3 regions of the Rhizobium sp. CB3090 genome follow, and region 2 is predicted to be linked to each of the others. Evidence: predicted binding sites of a transcription regulator. Region 2 holds the regulator's gene; each other region holds the start of a gene.
The links. The regulator PhoB, encoded in region 2, activates phosphate uptake and scavenging genes when phosphate is short. The targets are predictions, from matches to a motif close to TGTCATNNANCTGTCAT.

Region 1: the regulator PhoB is predicted to act here: its motif matches at 2,915-2,931, upstream of QA646_RS20665 (Orn/Lys/Arg decarboxylase N-terminal domain-containing protein).
Region 3: the regulator PhoB is predicted to act here: its motif matches at 2,155-2,171, upstream of phnF (phosphonate metabolism transcriptional regulator PhnF).

The regions. Positions count from the first base shown of each region.
Region 1 is NZ_CP121663.1:411,995-417,101, forward strand. It holds gene QA646_RS20660 (GNAT family N-acetyltransferase) at 1-491, opposite strand, end outside; gene QA646_RS20665 (Orn/Lys/Arg decarboxylase N-terminal domain-containing protein) at 513-2,870, opposite strand; gene QA646_RS20670 (DHCW motif cupin fold protein) at 3,118-3,450, shown strand; gene QA646_RS20675 (LysR family transcriptional regulator) at 3,579-4,487, opposite strand; gene QA646_RS20680 (NmrA/HSCARG family protein) at 4,617-5,107, shown strand, end outside.
Region 2 is NZ_CP121662.1:131,589-136,695, reverse strand. It holds gene QA646_RS00700 (GcrA family cell cycle regulator) at 204-728, shown strand; gene QA646_RS00695 (IS1182 family transposase) at 876-2,246, opposite strand; gene phoB (phosphate regulon transcriptional regulator PhoB) at 2,362-3,045, opposite strand; gene phoU (phosphate signaling complex protein PhoU) at 3,078-3,791, opposite strand; gene pstB (phosphate ABC transporter ATP-binding protein PstB) at 3,843-4,658, opposite strand; gene pstA (phosphate ABC transporter permease PstA) at 4,673-5,107, opposite strand, start outside.
Region 3 is NZ_CP121662.1:3,670,757-3,675,863, forward strand. It holds gene QA646_RS17600 (carbon-phosphorus lyase complex subunit PhnI) at 1-975, opposite strand, end outside; gene phnH (phosphonate C-P lyase system protein PhnH) at 980-1,609, opposite strand; gene phnG (phosphonate C-P lyase system protein PhnG) at 1,606-2,085, opposite strand; gene phnF (phosphonate metabolism transcriptional regulator PhnF) at 2,187-2,921, shown strand; gene QA646_RS17620 (2,3-bisphosphoglycerate-dependent phosphoglycerate mutase) at 3,131-3,766, opposite strand; gene dapB (4-hydroxy-tetrahydrodipicolinate reductase) at 3,890-4,714, opposite strand; gene QA646_RS17630 (ABC transporter ATP-binding protein) at 4,730-5,107, opposite strand, start outside.

The DNA.
Region 1 (5,107 bases), on a different replicon from region 2:
ACACTGTCGGCCCAGCGGCCGTAACGATAGGCAACTCCGGGCAACAGGCCGACGCGAACAAAGCCGAAGCGTTCGTGCAGGGCGAGCGACGCGGCATTGTCGGCAGCGATATAGCCGATCATCTGCCGGAAACCGGCCGCGGCGCAGGCGTCGATCAGCCCGCGCATGAGCAGGCTCCCGATGCCCTGGCCGATATGGTCGTGATGCACATAGATCGAGTGCTTCACCGTATAGCGGTAGGCCGGGCGTTTGCGGAACAACACCACATAGGCATAGCCCACGACCTTTTCACCCTCGACCGCAACGACATGCGGAAAGCGGCGGTTCTTCAAATTCTTGCGCCGTTCCCGCAGATCGTCCGGTTGCGGCGTGTCGCTGTCGTCCACTCCAACCTCGACACCGCGGCGAATATGGCGGCGATAGATCGCCAACATGGCATCGACATCGGATTCCCGAGAGGGGCGAATGACGATCGTTTTATCCTGCTTCATCACTGACCTGAATTTCCCAGCCTATTCCGCGACGACGTAGGTATAGAGCCGGATGCGGCCGGATGCATCGATCTCGCGATAGAGCCCCTGAATCTCCACCTCGAAGCCGGGGAAGGTGTTGAAGCAGGTTTCAAACATCTTGAGATAGTCGATCATGGGCTTTGCCCTTTCCGTCAAGCGCTCGCCCGGCACGATGGTTGCAATGCCCGGGGGGTAGACCACGAAGGGCGTGGTTGCGATGCGGCCGGCGATGGCGTCGATCGGCAGATACTCCACATCATTGCGCACCAGGCAGCGTGCCGCATCATGGGGCGACATGGCCATCGGCGGCAGGTGGTCGGCGGAAAACTGCTTTGTCTGAAGCGTGCTGACGTCAGCTTGACGGAAGAAGTTGTGCATGTCCGCGCAGAGATCGCGCAGCCGCACGCCCGCATAGCGACCCGGCCGGCGACGATAAAATTCCGGGATTGCCTCCTCGATCAGCGCGTTGTCGTCATGGAGCTTCTTGAAGGCGACGAGGCCGCTGATCAAAGTTCCGGCTTTGCTGGCCTCCACGCCGGGCGTGAGAAGGAACAGCAGCGAATTGAGGTCGTTCTTTTCCGCGACGATGCGGTTTTCGCGCAGGTATTGTGCGACCACGGGCGCCGGTATGCCGTGCTCGGTGTATTTTCCGCTTTTGCGGTCGAAGCCGGGGGTGAGCAGGGTGAGCTTGTTCGGATCGGTCATGGCGAAGCCCGGCTCCATTGCGGAAAAGCCATGCCATGCCGCGTCGGGTGTCAGGTGCCAGAAGGCGGGATTGGTGGCGAGCTGGTCGGTGGCGACGCTCTCCCACGGCACGTCATGCACTGCGCCAGGGCTCGACACATCCGGAATTGCTACCCGATCCGGCACGAAAGGCTCGAAGAACCAACGGCGCTCGGGGCGATGCTCCTTTTCCTCGAATTCGCGGCGCACGGCGCGGATCTTCTTGCGCAGTTCGATGCCGAGGCGGATCGTGTCGTCCCACAGCACTTCGCCCGAGCGGCCCTTCATCATCTGAGCGCCTACATCGAGCGAGGCGAACAGCGGATAGAAGGGCGAGGTCGAGGCGTGCTGCATAAAGCTTTCATTGAACCGCCGGTGCTCCACGCGGCGTTTCTGGCCGGTGATATGCCGGTCCTTCATGTGGATCTGGGAGGCCTGCGAGAAGCTTGCGAGCTGCTTGTGGGTGGACTGCGTGGCGATGATGCCCGGTGCGTCCGGGCCGAGGTCGGCAAGGCCCATGGCAAAGCGCCCGGCATAGAGCGGATGAAATTTCATGAAGCCCGCCCATGCCTCGTCGAAGAGGATGTAGTCGCACAGATGCCCGATCCGCTTGAGGATCATCTCGGCATTGTGAATGGTGCCGTCATAGGTGCACTGCTCCACCACAGCGACGCGGAACGGGCGGGGCTTCTTGTAGGCCTCGGGGTCTTTCACCAGCGGGTGAGTGCGGATGCGCTCCCGTAAGGCTTCCTCGTCCATGGCCATGAAATCGATGGGACCGATCAGGCCATAGAGGTTGCGTATGGTCGGCAGATAGACTGGAATGCCGCCGGAGATCATCAGAGCGCCGTGATGGGCGGCCTTATGGTTGTTACGGTCGAACAGCACGAGATCGCCATCGGTGACGAGGGCGGAGAGCGCGACCTTGTTCGAGGTGGAGGTACCGTTCAGGACGAAATAGGTCTTCTCGGCGCCGAAGATTTTGGCCGCTTCTTTTTGTGCAGCCAATGCCGGTCCCTCGTGGGTCAAGAGGTCGCCGAGGTCGAGCACGGAATTGTCGAGATCGTCGCGAAACACCGCCTCGCCCAGATGTTCCATGAAGACCCGGCCGATCGGGCTGCGGCTGTAGAAGATGCCGCCATTGTGCCCAGGGCAGGTCCAGAGGTGGTTGCCTTCCTCGGCATAATCGACCAGCGCACCGAAAAATGGTGTCTTCAACGTCTCTGCATATTGCTTGAGCCGGCTGATAAGGCTTTTGGCGATGAAGGCCGGCGTTTCCTCAGACAGGAAGACATAGCCGTCGATGAAATCGAGCACCTCTACCGGCACATCTTCGAAGCGTTTACGGCGGATCAGAAGGATGATCGGGAACTCGAGGCCGCGGCGGCGCATCAGGTTGATGAGGGAGGCCGTCTTGCCCTCGAGCCCCTTTTTACCCCAGTCGACCAGCATGCAGCCGATGGCGGCGTCCGTCTGTACGGCGATCTCGGCATCTTCGAGATTGCGTGCGCGCACCACCTCAAAGCCGGAGCGTTCGATCTCCTCGACGATCTGATTGTAGCGGGCTCCCTCCAGATCCTCGCTGTCGAAGGTCGGCGTTGCGAACAGAAAGTTGAAACGTCTGAAATAATCCATTGGGATACCCGCTCTTGATCTGGCAGGAGGTGTCGGCGCATTTCATGACATGGATGTGACAGAATATCGAATGTCCGAAATACCTGCACAGAATAGCATTTTGGACGGCTTAAGCGGGAAGCGGTGTCTTCAGCGGGGTTGGACTTGCGATTTTTCATGCGAATTGCATGATCATTGTCCACGCACAATCCCGCATGCCCACGATCTCCGGCCGCTCACGACAACACAACAAGGCAATAGAGAAATCATGAAGCTTCCTACTCATCCTTTCACCCTTATCGACTGGAGCGACATTGAGACGACAGAGCATACGGGCGACACGGGAAAAGCGTTTTGGCGCACGGTCATGATGGGCGACATCCGTATCCGGCAGGTCGAATATACCGCCGAATACATTGCAGATCATTGGTGCGACAAAGGGCACATTCTTTATGTCTTGGAAGGCGAGCTCGAGACCGAGTTGCGAGACGGGCGGCGGTTCACCCTGAAAGCCGGCATGAGCTATCAGGTTTCCGACTTCGGCGATCCCGCCCATCGTTCATCCACGAAAACCGGTGCGAAACTTTTCATCGTTGACTAAGTCGTGAACCCATAAAGGGGAATGACCGGCATGGGGTGGTTTTCGGACAGTCAGCATTTGGCAAAACGCAAAATGGAGCCGACTTCCAATGGATTGCATCAGCTAAGGGTGGCGACACCCATTCCCTGTCACTCCGCATCTACATCGACTTTGCCCCTGGCCCAAGCGGCGATCGCATCGATGAAGGCTCTCACTTGCGGCTTCATGTACGTGCGCTCGGGATAAACGAGCGCGATCTGCATCCCTGAACCGATTGCGCCGTCGAGCACCTGCACCAACGCGCTGCTCTTAAGGTGCCTTGAGACCAACCCGTGCGGCAGGAGCGCGATACCGAGGCCGCGCAGGGCTGCGTCACACAAAAGTTCGATGTCATTCGCGTAGAATGCGCCCTCGACCTTAAACTTGCCTCCAGACGTGAGAGGCCAGTGCGTTTCTGCCAATTCTCCTCTGGCAAATCCAAGAAGACATCGATGGTTTTTCAGATCGAGATGTGTTTGGGGAGTCCCACGGGCTCTGAGATAGTCCGGTGAGGCAACGGAAATCATCGGATCGCGCAAGAGAGTGCGCGCGACAAGGCCCGGCTCGATTTGGCTGCTGGCGCGTAGTGCAACGTCGTAGTTGCCGTTAAGAAGATCTGCCCTCTGGTTGGATGTGTGGACGTGGACGCGCAGCTCTGGATAGCAGGCAGCAAAATCACACACAGCAGCGTTAAAACTGGCGCTCATCATCGGCGGTACGGACACACGCAGATCGCCGCGGACCACGTCGTTCGTCATTCGCACACTTTGCTCGGCCTGCCGAACCGCCTCGAGCGCAATGCATGCATGGCGGTAAAACAACTCACCCGCATCGGTCAGCGCTAGGCTGCGCGTTGTGCGACGAAGCAGACGCATGCCCAGCCGTTCCTCGAGGCGGGCAAGGCGACGGCTCAGCGTTGCCCTGGGAACGCGCAGTTCGGCAGCGGCGCGTGAGAGGGATTTCACCTCGACGGTCTTGGTGAACGCCACCATTTCGGATGTTTCTACGGGTTCGGACATTTGGATCAAATCCTAGCAGGTGATGCCACAATCTGATGAATTGTACCGGATTTCGTTCAAGCGCAAGATGCTCTTGAGAATGACTGGGTTCGCGTGCGCGTGGCCCGGCAAAACCTGAAAGAGAGTAAGATGAATTCCAGCGACAAGAAGACGATCGCCGTGTTTGGTGCAACCGGCCATCAAGGCGCCGGCGTGGTACGAGCCCTCAAGGCAAATGACCAGTTCAAGGTGCGAGCCCTTACCCGTCAGCCCGACACGTACCAAGGCCCTGCTGACGAAGTGATCGCCGCAGATTTGGACAGGCCAGAAACCTTGGCGGCGGCGCTGGCAGGCGCGCACGGCGTTTTCCTGGTCACCAATTACTGGCAGGATGGCACCGACGAGATGAAGCAGGCGACGTCCGCGATCGATGCCGCCAAGGCGGCGGGTGTCGACCACATGGTTTGGTCCACCCTCCCCAATGTTGAAGCGATCAGCGGAGGTAAGATCAGCCTTCCACAATTCACGGGCAAGGCGAAAATCGATCCGATCGTTGAAGCCGCCGGATTCGCTCTCCACACCTTTGTCGTGCCCCCTGCCTATTATCAGAACTTTTCGGGACCGGTTGGCCCACAAAAGCA
Region 2 (5,107 bases):
AGTTGGGGAAAACCTCGAAATCGATTCCTCAAGATTCCCGCGACTCTTGTCACGGAGTCAGCCTCACACTAGGTTAAAAACCAATTACTAGACTGCATGCGGCGGAACTAGTCACCACAATTTTAAAGCGTTTCACGCCTCGATCCAATGCGAGGCAATGGTGAGGGATTCTGCCATCGGAAACGCGACAGCGGAGACAGGGCATGAATTGGACAGACGAACGCGTCGAGAAGCTGAAAAAGCTGTGGTCCGAAGGTTTGAGCGCCAGCCAGATCGCGGCACAGCTCGGTGGTGTCAGTCGTAATGCCGTCATCGGCAAAGTGCATCGCTTGAGCCTGCCGGGCCGAGCGAAAGCCGGTGGCGTGGCAACTGCAGCTCGAGCCCCGAAACGCAATACCTCGGCCCCGCGGGCGCCGAACTACGCCTCGCGCGTTGCAACCCGCACGGTTACCCGCCAGCAGGGTGCGACGATGCTCAAGGAAGAGGTCGAGATCGATACGGTCCACGAGATCGAATATCGCCCGGCCGCCAATGTGGTCGTTCCGATCTCGCGCCGCCTCGGCCTGACGGAGCTCACCGAACGCACCTGCAAGTGGCCGGTCGGCGACCCGCTGAAGGATGATTTTCACTTCTGCGGCAACGACAGCCCGGACTCTTCGCCCTATTGCACCTATCATCAGCGCCTGGCTTACCAGCCGGTGCATGACCGGCGCCGGGCGGCACACTGAACCGGTGCCAACCATATGAAAAACGGGCCGAAAGGCCCGTTCAGACTGCTGACAAACCCGTCGATATTTTCGGCGGGTTTTGTTTTATGACCATGGGTTGTTTTAAGTTGGGCTGTGCGGCGAGGGGAAGTTGGCGGCCTCTGGCCCTCACGCCAGGCTCGGTTTGGGTGCTTTGGTGAGCGCCATGGCGATCTTCTTGATGTTCTGCGCTGCTGCCGCCAGCAGGCACTGGCAGGCGACGCGGGTGAGACTTCGGAAGCGGGCATAGCGGTGCCCGTGCAGTTGCTTGGCATCGGCAAAGGAGCGTTCGACCGTCTCCTTGCGGCGCTTGTAGATAGCCCTTCCCCAGGGGGTGAGACGGTGGGCATCGGTGCGTTCACGAGCATCTTGCCAGACATGGCGGGTGATGGAGCGGACCGCTTTGGCGTTGGATGTGCAGGAGGCCAGCAGCGGACAGGTTTGGCAGATGGCCGGATCGGATGTGTAGTGCTTGTAGCCGTTGCGGTCGGTGGTGGCATAGGTCAAGAGCTGACCCTCGGGGCAGCGATAACCATCGGCTTGCATGTCATGGACGAACTTCGACTTGCGCATCATGCCGGCCTTGGGCGGCGTCGGATTGCGATAGCCGGTGACGCCGAGGATCTGCCGGTCTTCCAGCCCCTTGGCGATACCGGCCGTGGCATAGCCGGCATCCAGTCCGACGGCACCGACGTCGAAGCCGAAGCGGCGGCGCTGCCGGTCCAGCCGATCGAGATAGACGATCGAGTCATGCACGTTGGCCGGTGTGACATGGGTGTCGGTGATGATGGCAAGCTTGCCGTCCACCGTGCGGTGGTCGAGATAGAAGAAGCCCTTGGGCTTGCCGTCGCGCACCATATAGCCCGCCTCCGGATCGGTGCGGCTGACCTTGGTCTCCTTGACCTGCGGCTCGCGCTCCTTCTCCTTCAACGGCTTCTGGCCGTGCACGACACGCTCGGCCTCAATGGCCCGGTCGAGATCGGCCCAATAGTCGGCACGCGACTTTTCGATCATGGCAAGATCGTATTTGCCCTTGTTGGCATTGGCCTTCAGATGCGTCGAGTCGGTATAAAGCACCGTGCCGTCGACCAGCTTGTGGGCGATCGCCTGTTCGACGATATGATCGAAGATATCCTGGGCTACGCAGGGATCGTTGAAGCGCCGGCGGCGGTTCTGCGACAAGGTCGAGGCGTCGAACACTCCGTCCGTCAGCCTCAGCCGCAGGAACCAGCGATAGGCGACGTTGACCTCGATCTCGCGCACCAACTGACGCTCCGAGCGGATGCCGAACAGATAGCCGATAAACAGCGCCTTGAACATCAAGGTCGGATCGAGCGCCGGCCGGCCGTTGTCGGCGCAGTAAAGTCCGGCAACACGATCATGGATGAAGGAAAAATCGATCACCTGATCGATCTTGCGAAGCAGGTGATCCTTCGGCACCAGGCTATCGAGCGTCACCATCTCGATCGCCGTCTGTTCGGCAGCGGGTTTCTTCAACATATCCCAATGAATCACAAAATCCCCAGCATCGCCAGGGGTTTGTCAGCAGTCTGAACGGGCCGAAAGGCCCGTTTTCTGTTTCCGCCGCTATATTGGCGGCCAGTCGGTTGCCCGATCAGGCCTCCATGGAATAACCCGCGCCGCGAACGGTGCGGATGACGTCTTGCATATTGGAGAAATTCAGCGCTTTGCGCAGGCGGCCGACATGCACATCGACGGTGCGTTCGTCGACATAGATATCGTGTCCCCATACGCCGTCGAGCAACTGAGAGCGCGAGAAGACGCGGCCGGGCGATGACATCAGGAATTCCAGCAGGCGGAATTCCGTCGGCCCCAGGCGCACTTCACGGCTCTTGCGGTGGACGCGATGTGTTTCGCGGTCCAGTTCGATATCGCCACAGCGCAGCACCGTGGACAGAACCTCCGGGCGGGCTCGGCGCAGCATCGCCTTGACGCGGGCCATCAGCTCCGGCGTCGAGAACGGCTTGACGACATAGTCGTCCGCGCCGGTGGAAAGACCGCGTACGCGCTCGCTTTCCTCGCCGCGAGCGGTGAGCATGATGATCGGCAGGCGCTCTGTCTCCGGCCGCATACGCAGCCGACGGCAGAGCTCGATGCCGGACACGCCAGGGAGCATCCAATCGAGGATCAGAAGATCGGGGATGCGCTCCTGGAGGCGCAGCTCGGCTTCGTCGCCTCTCAGGATGGTGTCGACCTCGAAGCCCTCGGCCTCGAGATTATAGCGCAGCAAAACGCTTAGCGCTTCCTCGTCTTCTACAACAGCTACTCTCGGAACCATGCGCCTGTGGTCTCCTTCTCTTGGCGTCTACTTTATTCCGTCACCGCACCGACGGTATTGGCGGTATCGTCCTTCGGGCGCTCGCCTTCGGGCTGGGCGCCGGTTGCCATGTAATAGATCGTCTCGGCGATGTTGGTGGCATGGTCGCCGATACGCTCGATGTTCTTGGCGCAGAAGAGAAGATGCGTGCAGGTGGTGATGTTGCGCGGATCTTCCATCATGTAAGTCAGCATCTCGCGGAAGAGCGAGGTGTACATGGCGTCGATTTCCTCATCGCGCTCGCGGATCGACACAGCCTTATCAGGCGAACGGGTCGTGTAGACGTCGAGCACTTCCTTGAGCTGGACGAGCGCCAGTTCGGAGAGATGCTCGATGCCGCGGGCGAGACGACGCGGAACGCCGGTGCCCTGCACGGCGATGACGCGCTTGGCAGTGTTCTTCCCGAGATCGCCGACGCGCTCCAGATCCGCGGCGATGCGGATGGAGCCCATGATTTCACGAAGGTCGGCAGCCATCGGCTGGCGGCGGGCGATGGTGACGATCGCCTTGTCGCCGACTTCGCGCTCGGCGTGGTCGAGAATGACGTCATCGGAGATGACCTTCTGCGCCAGGGCAGCATCGCCGTTTACCAGCGCGCGGACGCTGTCGCTGACCATCTGCTCCGCCAGGCCGCCCATTTCGGAAATGCGGCGCGTCAGGAACTTCAGGTCTTCGTCGTAAGCAGAGAGAATGTGTGTAGAGACCATTTTTCTATCCTCTAGGTGAAAGGTGTGAAGGGAGCCGCGCGGGGAGCATCATCAGCCAAAACGGCCCATGATGTAATCCTGCGTGCGGTAATCATCGGGATTGGTGAACATCTTATCGGTATCGTTCTCCTCGACCAGATGGCCGTGATGAAACATTGCGGTACGTTGCGAAACGCGGGCTGCCTGCTGCATGGAATGCGTCACGATGACGATCGTGAAGTTCTCTCGCAGCTCATGAATGAGTTCCTCGACTTTGGCGGTGGCGATCGGATCAAGCGCCGAGCACGGCTCGTCCATGAGAATGACCTCCGGACTGACGGCGACGGCGCGCGCGATGCAAAGGCGTTGCTGCTGGCCGCCGGAGAGGCTGGTGCCTGCCTCGAAGAGCCGGTCCTTTACCTCGCCCCACAGCCCGGCCTTCTGCAGGCTGGTTTCGACGATATGGTCGAGGTCGGTCTTGGATCGATGCAGCCCATGGATACGCGGCCCATAGGCGACGTTCTCGTATATCGACTTCGGAAACGGATTGGGCTTCTGGAACACCATGCCGACGCGAGCGCGCAGCTCAACGACGTCAATGGCGTTATCATAGACATCCTGATCGTCGAGCGTGATCTTGCCGGTGACGCGGCAGGTGTCGATCGTATCGTTCATACGATTGAGGCAACGCAGGAAGGTGGACTTGCCGCAGCCGGAAGGACCGATCAGCGCGGTGACCGTGTTGGCACGAATGTTCAGGTCCACGTCGAACAGCGCGCGCTTGTCGCCATAATAGACCGAGACGGCCTGACCGATCATCTTGTAGGGGATCGTCGTCATCTTCCTGGCCAGTGCTTTTTCGCTCGCGACTTCCGTCATCATGTTCATTCCATCGTCTCCTGTCACCAGCGCCGCTCAAAGCGACGGCGCAGCAGGATGGCGCCGATGTTCATCGCAACGAGGAAGAAGAGCAGGACGATAATGGCTCCGGAGGTTCTTTCGACAAAGGCGCGCTCTGCTTCACTCGCCCACATGTAGATTTGCACCGGCAGGGCCGTCGAAGGATCGAGCGGTCCCGCCGGATAATTGGCGACGAAGGCGACCATGCCGATCAAGAGTAGCGGCGCGGTTTCACCGAGCGCGTGCGCCAGACCGAGGATCGTGCCCGTCAGGATGCCGGGCATGGCGAGCGGCAGGACATGATGGAACACCACCTGCATGCGCGAGGCGCCGAGACCGAGGGCAGCACTGCGGATCGACGGCGGCACGGCACGCAAGGCCGAGCGCGTGGCGATGATGATCATCGGCAGCGTCATCAGGCTCAGCACCAGTCCGCC
Region 3 (5,107 bases), 370 kb from region 2:
GGTCGCCTGCACGTTGTCGGAATGGGAGATGACGAATTCCTCGTCCTGGGCGGGTGCGACGATATCCTCGCCGAGTTCGTCGGCGCGGAGCGCCCGGTCGACCAGCGACATCGCCATGGCCTTGCGTTCGCTCTGGCCGAAAACCAGGCCATAGCCGCGGGTAAACTGCGGCGGCGCCTTTGCCGAACCCTTGAACTGGTTGACCATCTGGCATTCGGTCACCTGAATGCTGCCCAGCGAAACGGCGAAACCGAGTTCCGGCACGTCCAGCTCAACCTCCACTTCGCCGATACGGATTTCGCCGGTGAAGGGATGGGTGCGGCCATAGCCGCGCTGGGTCGAATAGCCGAGCGCGAGCAGGAAACCTTCGTCGCCGCGGGCCAGCGCCTGCAAGCGCAGATCGCGGGTCATCGGAAATTCCATCGGCTCGCGCGTCAGGTCGCCGGTCTCATGGTCGATCGGCATCTCGCCATCGCCTTCGATCAGCCCTTCCTGGCTCAGGATTTCGGAGACGCGCATCACGCGGCCTTCTTCGGCCGACCGCTGCATGGGCTCGTCCACCGGCGTATCCGTGAGCAGGCTCGGGTCGAGCAGGCGGTGCGTATAGTCAAAGGTGGGGCCGAGAAGCTGGCCGCCCGGCAAATCCTTATATGTCGCCGAGATGCGGCGTTCGATCTTCATCGCCGAGGTATCCAGCGGCTGGGAATAGCCAAAGCGCGGCAGCGTCGTGCGATAGGCACGCAGCAGGAAGATCGCTTCGATCATGTCGCCGCGCGCCTGGCGCACGGCAAGCGCGGCCAGCGTGCGGTCATAAAGCGAGGCTTCGGCCATGACGCGGTCGACGGCGAGCGCCAGTTGCGCGACGATCTGGTCGATGCCGATGGCCGGCAGCGAACGATCGCCGCGGCGGCGATCGGCGAGCAACCGGTGAGCATTGGCGATGGCGGCTTCGCCGCCTTTAACGGCAACATACATTGCGTCACATCTCCGTCGCGATGATCTTGGTGGTGCGCGGCAGGCAAAGGAATTGCCGTTCCGCCGTCAGAACGAGATCGACGCCGCGCGGGAAAAGCGCGCGATTGTCGTTCCAGATGCGCAGGAACGTATCGGGCAGGCCGATCGGCGCGATCGTGCGAATACCGGCAATGCCGGGACCGGAGAGCGCCAGTTCCTTGCCGCCCTCGAGGGCTGCGATTTCCAGCACCAGCGTCGTCGAGCGGTCGGGATATTCCTGCGTGCCGACGGCGAACTGGTTGAAGGAGGAGAGCGCCATGCCGGCCTCGACGAAGGCAAAACGCGCTTCGATCCTTTCCGGTGTCACCGATGTGCCGGTGTGAAAGCTCAGCCACGCCGGCATGGCCGATTTGGCGAGACCGGTCGACAGCCAGACTGGCGTATCATGATCGCAAAGCGTAAGGCCGATCGCGCCGGCCGCGATGCCGAGCGGGGCGGGCGGAGCGATATCGGAGGTGACCGTCTGGACGATGCCCGGCCGCGCCATGGCATCCATCATCATCTTGAAGACGCTCTGGGCGTCGAACACCGGATCGGCAAAGCCGCCGGTCAGCGCCTCGTTGCCGGCTGTCATGGAAGGGGTGGAAAGGCTCATTTGTCTTCTCCGCGGACCATGGTGAAGAAATCGACGCGGGTGGCAGCCGTTTCCTCGGCGCGTTTGCGGTCGTATTCGGCAATCCGATCGGTAACCGGAAGTAGGATCGCCTTTTCCACGAATTCCTTGGTGGCCGGCTGATGCCAGAGCGCATCGAAAATCGCCGCAAGCCGCACCTTTTCGCGGTCGGTGCCGAGCGCATGCGCATGGCCGATCGCACCCGAGGCCAGCTTGACGGTGGCGCGCGTCACGGTAACTTCGCCGAGATTGAAGGGTGAACCGCCGCCGCCGATGCGCCCGCGCACCATGACGAGCCCGGTTTCCGGACCTCGTACAGGCTGGACTACGGGTTTTTCGGGGAGTGCTTCCCAGGCCGCGTCAAGCTCGTCGCGTTCGGCCCGCGCCAAAAGATCGGCGGCGCGCTTGCGTTCCCGGCGCTCCTGCGCCGCAGCCTCTTGCCTCTGTGCTGCATTCATCGTGTCGTCCCCAAAATGTCTATTGATATAGACAACTATACAAGGTAGTTTTATATTTATTAGCGAGACGTGACAAGCGTGTGACATTGGCAAGCGGCGATATGGCGGGGCAGAAGGTACAAAGACAGACGGGCGTGGCGCTCTGGCGGCAGATTGCCGACCGTATTCGCACATCGATCAACCACGGCGATTTTGACGATACGGGCATGGTGCCGCCGGAAACGGTGCTGGCACTACAGTTCGGCGTCAACCGCCACACGATCCGAAGCGCGCTTGCAGCATTGGCGCAGGAAGGCATCGTCAGGGCCGTGCAGGGGCGCGGCACGCTGATCGAGCGGAAGGAGCGCCTGAGCTTCCCGATTTCGAAGCGGACGCGATTTTCGCAAGGGATTGGCGATCAGGTGCGCGAGACCCGTAGCGTCCTTCTTGCGACCAGCGAAGAGGCCGCGAGTCCGGAAGTGGCCCGGCAGCTCAAGGTCAAGTCCGGTACCCGGCTGGTGCGCCTGGAAACCCTCGGTCAAGCGGATCACCGCCCGGTTTCGCGCGCCACAAGCTGGTTCCCGGCCGATCGCTTCGGCGCTATCGCCGAGATTTATCGAGCGACCGGATCGATCACCAAGGCATTTCGCGAGCTTGGCGTACTGGATTATGTGCGCGTCGTCACCGAGATCACCGCGACGCATGCCGACGAAGGCGATCTGGCCGATCTGCAACTATCGCCTGGCGCCATCGTACTGGTCGCCCAGGCGCTCAATGCGGATCTCGACAATATTCCGGTGCAATACTCGATTTCCCGCTTCGCCGCCGATAGGGTGCGTTTCACCGTCGAGAATTGAGGTGAGGCTCGGCCCCTCATCCGGCCCCCTGAGCTTGTCGAAGGGCGGCCACCTTCTCCCCGTTTTGACGGGGAGAAGGGGATGGGCGATCCTACAGCCTTCCCTCTATTAACCTGTCGAGACGAGGGTACGAAGGTCGTCCCCTCTCCCCGTAAAACGGGAGAGGGCTAGGGTGAGGGGCTTTTCGGAGATAATTAGTTAGACGCCGCTCAATGCGCGCCGGACATATCGCCGAGCACTTCCTTGGAAGCGACGGTGGAGTCGGCTTTGAGCTTGTAGACCATCGGCACGCCGGTCGCGAGGTTGAGCGACAGGATCTGTTCCTTGCTGAGCCGATCGAGGACCATGACCAGCGAACGCAGCGAATTGCCGTGAGCGGCGACCAGTACCTTCTGGCCGGCGAGCACGCGCGGCAGGATTTCCGTGAGGTAATAAGGCCAGACGCGGGCGCCGGTGTCGCGCAGGCTCTCGCCGCCGGGAGGCGGGACGTCGTAGGAGCGGCGCCAGATGTGCACCTGCTCTTCGCCCCACTTGGCACGGGCGTCGTCCTTGTTCAGGCCCGAGAGATCGCCGTAGTCGCGCTCGTTCAGCGCCTGATCCCTGATGGTTTCGAGACCGGGCTGGCCGACTTCATCGAGGATGATCTTCAGCGTGTGCTGGGCGCGCGTCAGCGCCGAGGTGAAGGCGACGTCGTATTTAATGCCGTAATCGGCGAGTGCCTTGCCGCCGGTCTTGGCTTCTTGGATGCCAAGTTCGGTGAGGTCAGGATCCTTCCAGCCGGTAAAAAGATTCTTCAAATTCCAGTCGCTCTGCCCATGGCGAACGAGGACGAGAGTACCGCTCATAGATATTCCTCCTTGATAGAGCAATTCCAGGAAAAGTGCCTAGCGGGTTTCCGTCCGGAATTGCGTGAGAACAAAAGGTTGGAGCGGTTCAGCAGCTTCATGCTGAACCGCTCCAGGATGGGATCAGCGTGTGGAAAGCCCGAGAACGTCGAGCATGGAATAAAGGCCGGGTTTCTTGTCGCGCGCCCAGAGCGCGGCCTGAAGCGCGCCGCGGGCAAACAGCGAGCGGTCGCCGGCGCTGTGAGACAGTGTCAGGCGTTCGCCTTCGCCGGCGAAAATGACGGAGTGGTCGCCGATGACGCCGCCGCCGCGCAGCGTGGCGAAACCGATGGCGCCTGCCGGCCGCGGACCGGTATGGCCGTCGCGCACGCGCACGGAATGATCGTCGAGATCGATGCCTCGGCCCTTTGCCGCTGCCTGGCCAAGCAGGAGCGCCGTGCCGGAGGGGGCGTCGACCTTGTGCTTGTGGTGCATCTCCAGCACTTCGATGTCCCAATCGGCTGGCGGGAGCGCGCGCGCCGCCTGCTCGACAAGGACGCTCAAGAGGTTGATGCCGAGGCCCATATTGCCCGATTTTACGATGCGGGCGTGACGGGAGGCCGCCTTGAACTTGGCTTCGTCTTCCGCCGAGCAGCCGGTCGTGCCGATGATGTGGACGATGCGTGCCTGGGCGGCGAGGCCTGCAAAGGTGACGCTGGTTGCCGGCGTGGTGAAGTCGATCACGCCTTCGGCATGCAGGAAGGCTGAAAGCGGATCGTCGGTGACGGGAACGCCGATCGGCCCAAGCCCGGCAATTTCGCCGGCATCCTTGCCGATGAAAGCGGAGCCTGGACGTGCGACAGCGGCATGCAGGGTGGCGCCTTCCGTGGCGTGGATCATGCGGATCAGGGCCTGTCCCATGCGTCCGGCCGCGCCCACCACCACCAGCTTCATCGCATCGTCGCTCATGTCTTCTCTATCGTCTCATTTACGGGAAGTGCCGGAAACGGCCGGCCGCTGCAGGTTGTTGAGGCGAGCGTAAAGGCCATTGTCGGCCGTCGCAAGCGTCTCGTGGTTGCCCTCTTCGACGACGCGGCCGTTCTGCATGACAATGATCTTCTCCGCGCGCACGACCGTCGACAGGCGATGGGCGATGACGACAACGGTGCGGCCGCTCATGGCTTCGTCCAGCGCCTTCTGCACGGCTGCTTCCGACTCGGTATCGAGCGCCGAGGTCGCTTCGTCCAGAAGCAGGATGGGCGCGTTGCGCACCAGCGCGCGGGCGATCGACAGGCGCTGGCGCTGGCCGCCGGAAAGCGTCACGCCGTTTTCACCGACCGGCGTGTCATAGCCCTGCGGCTG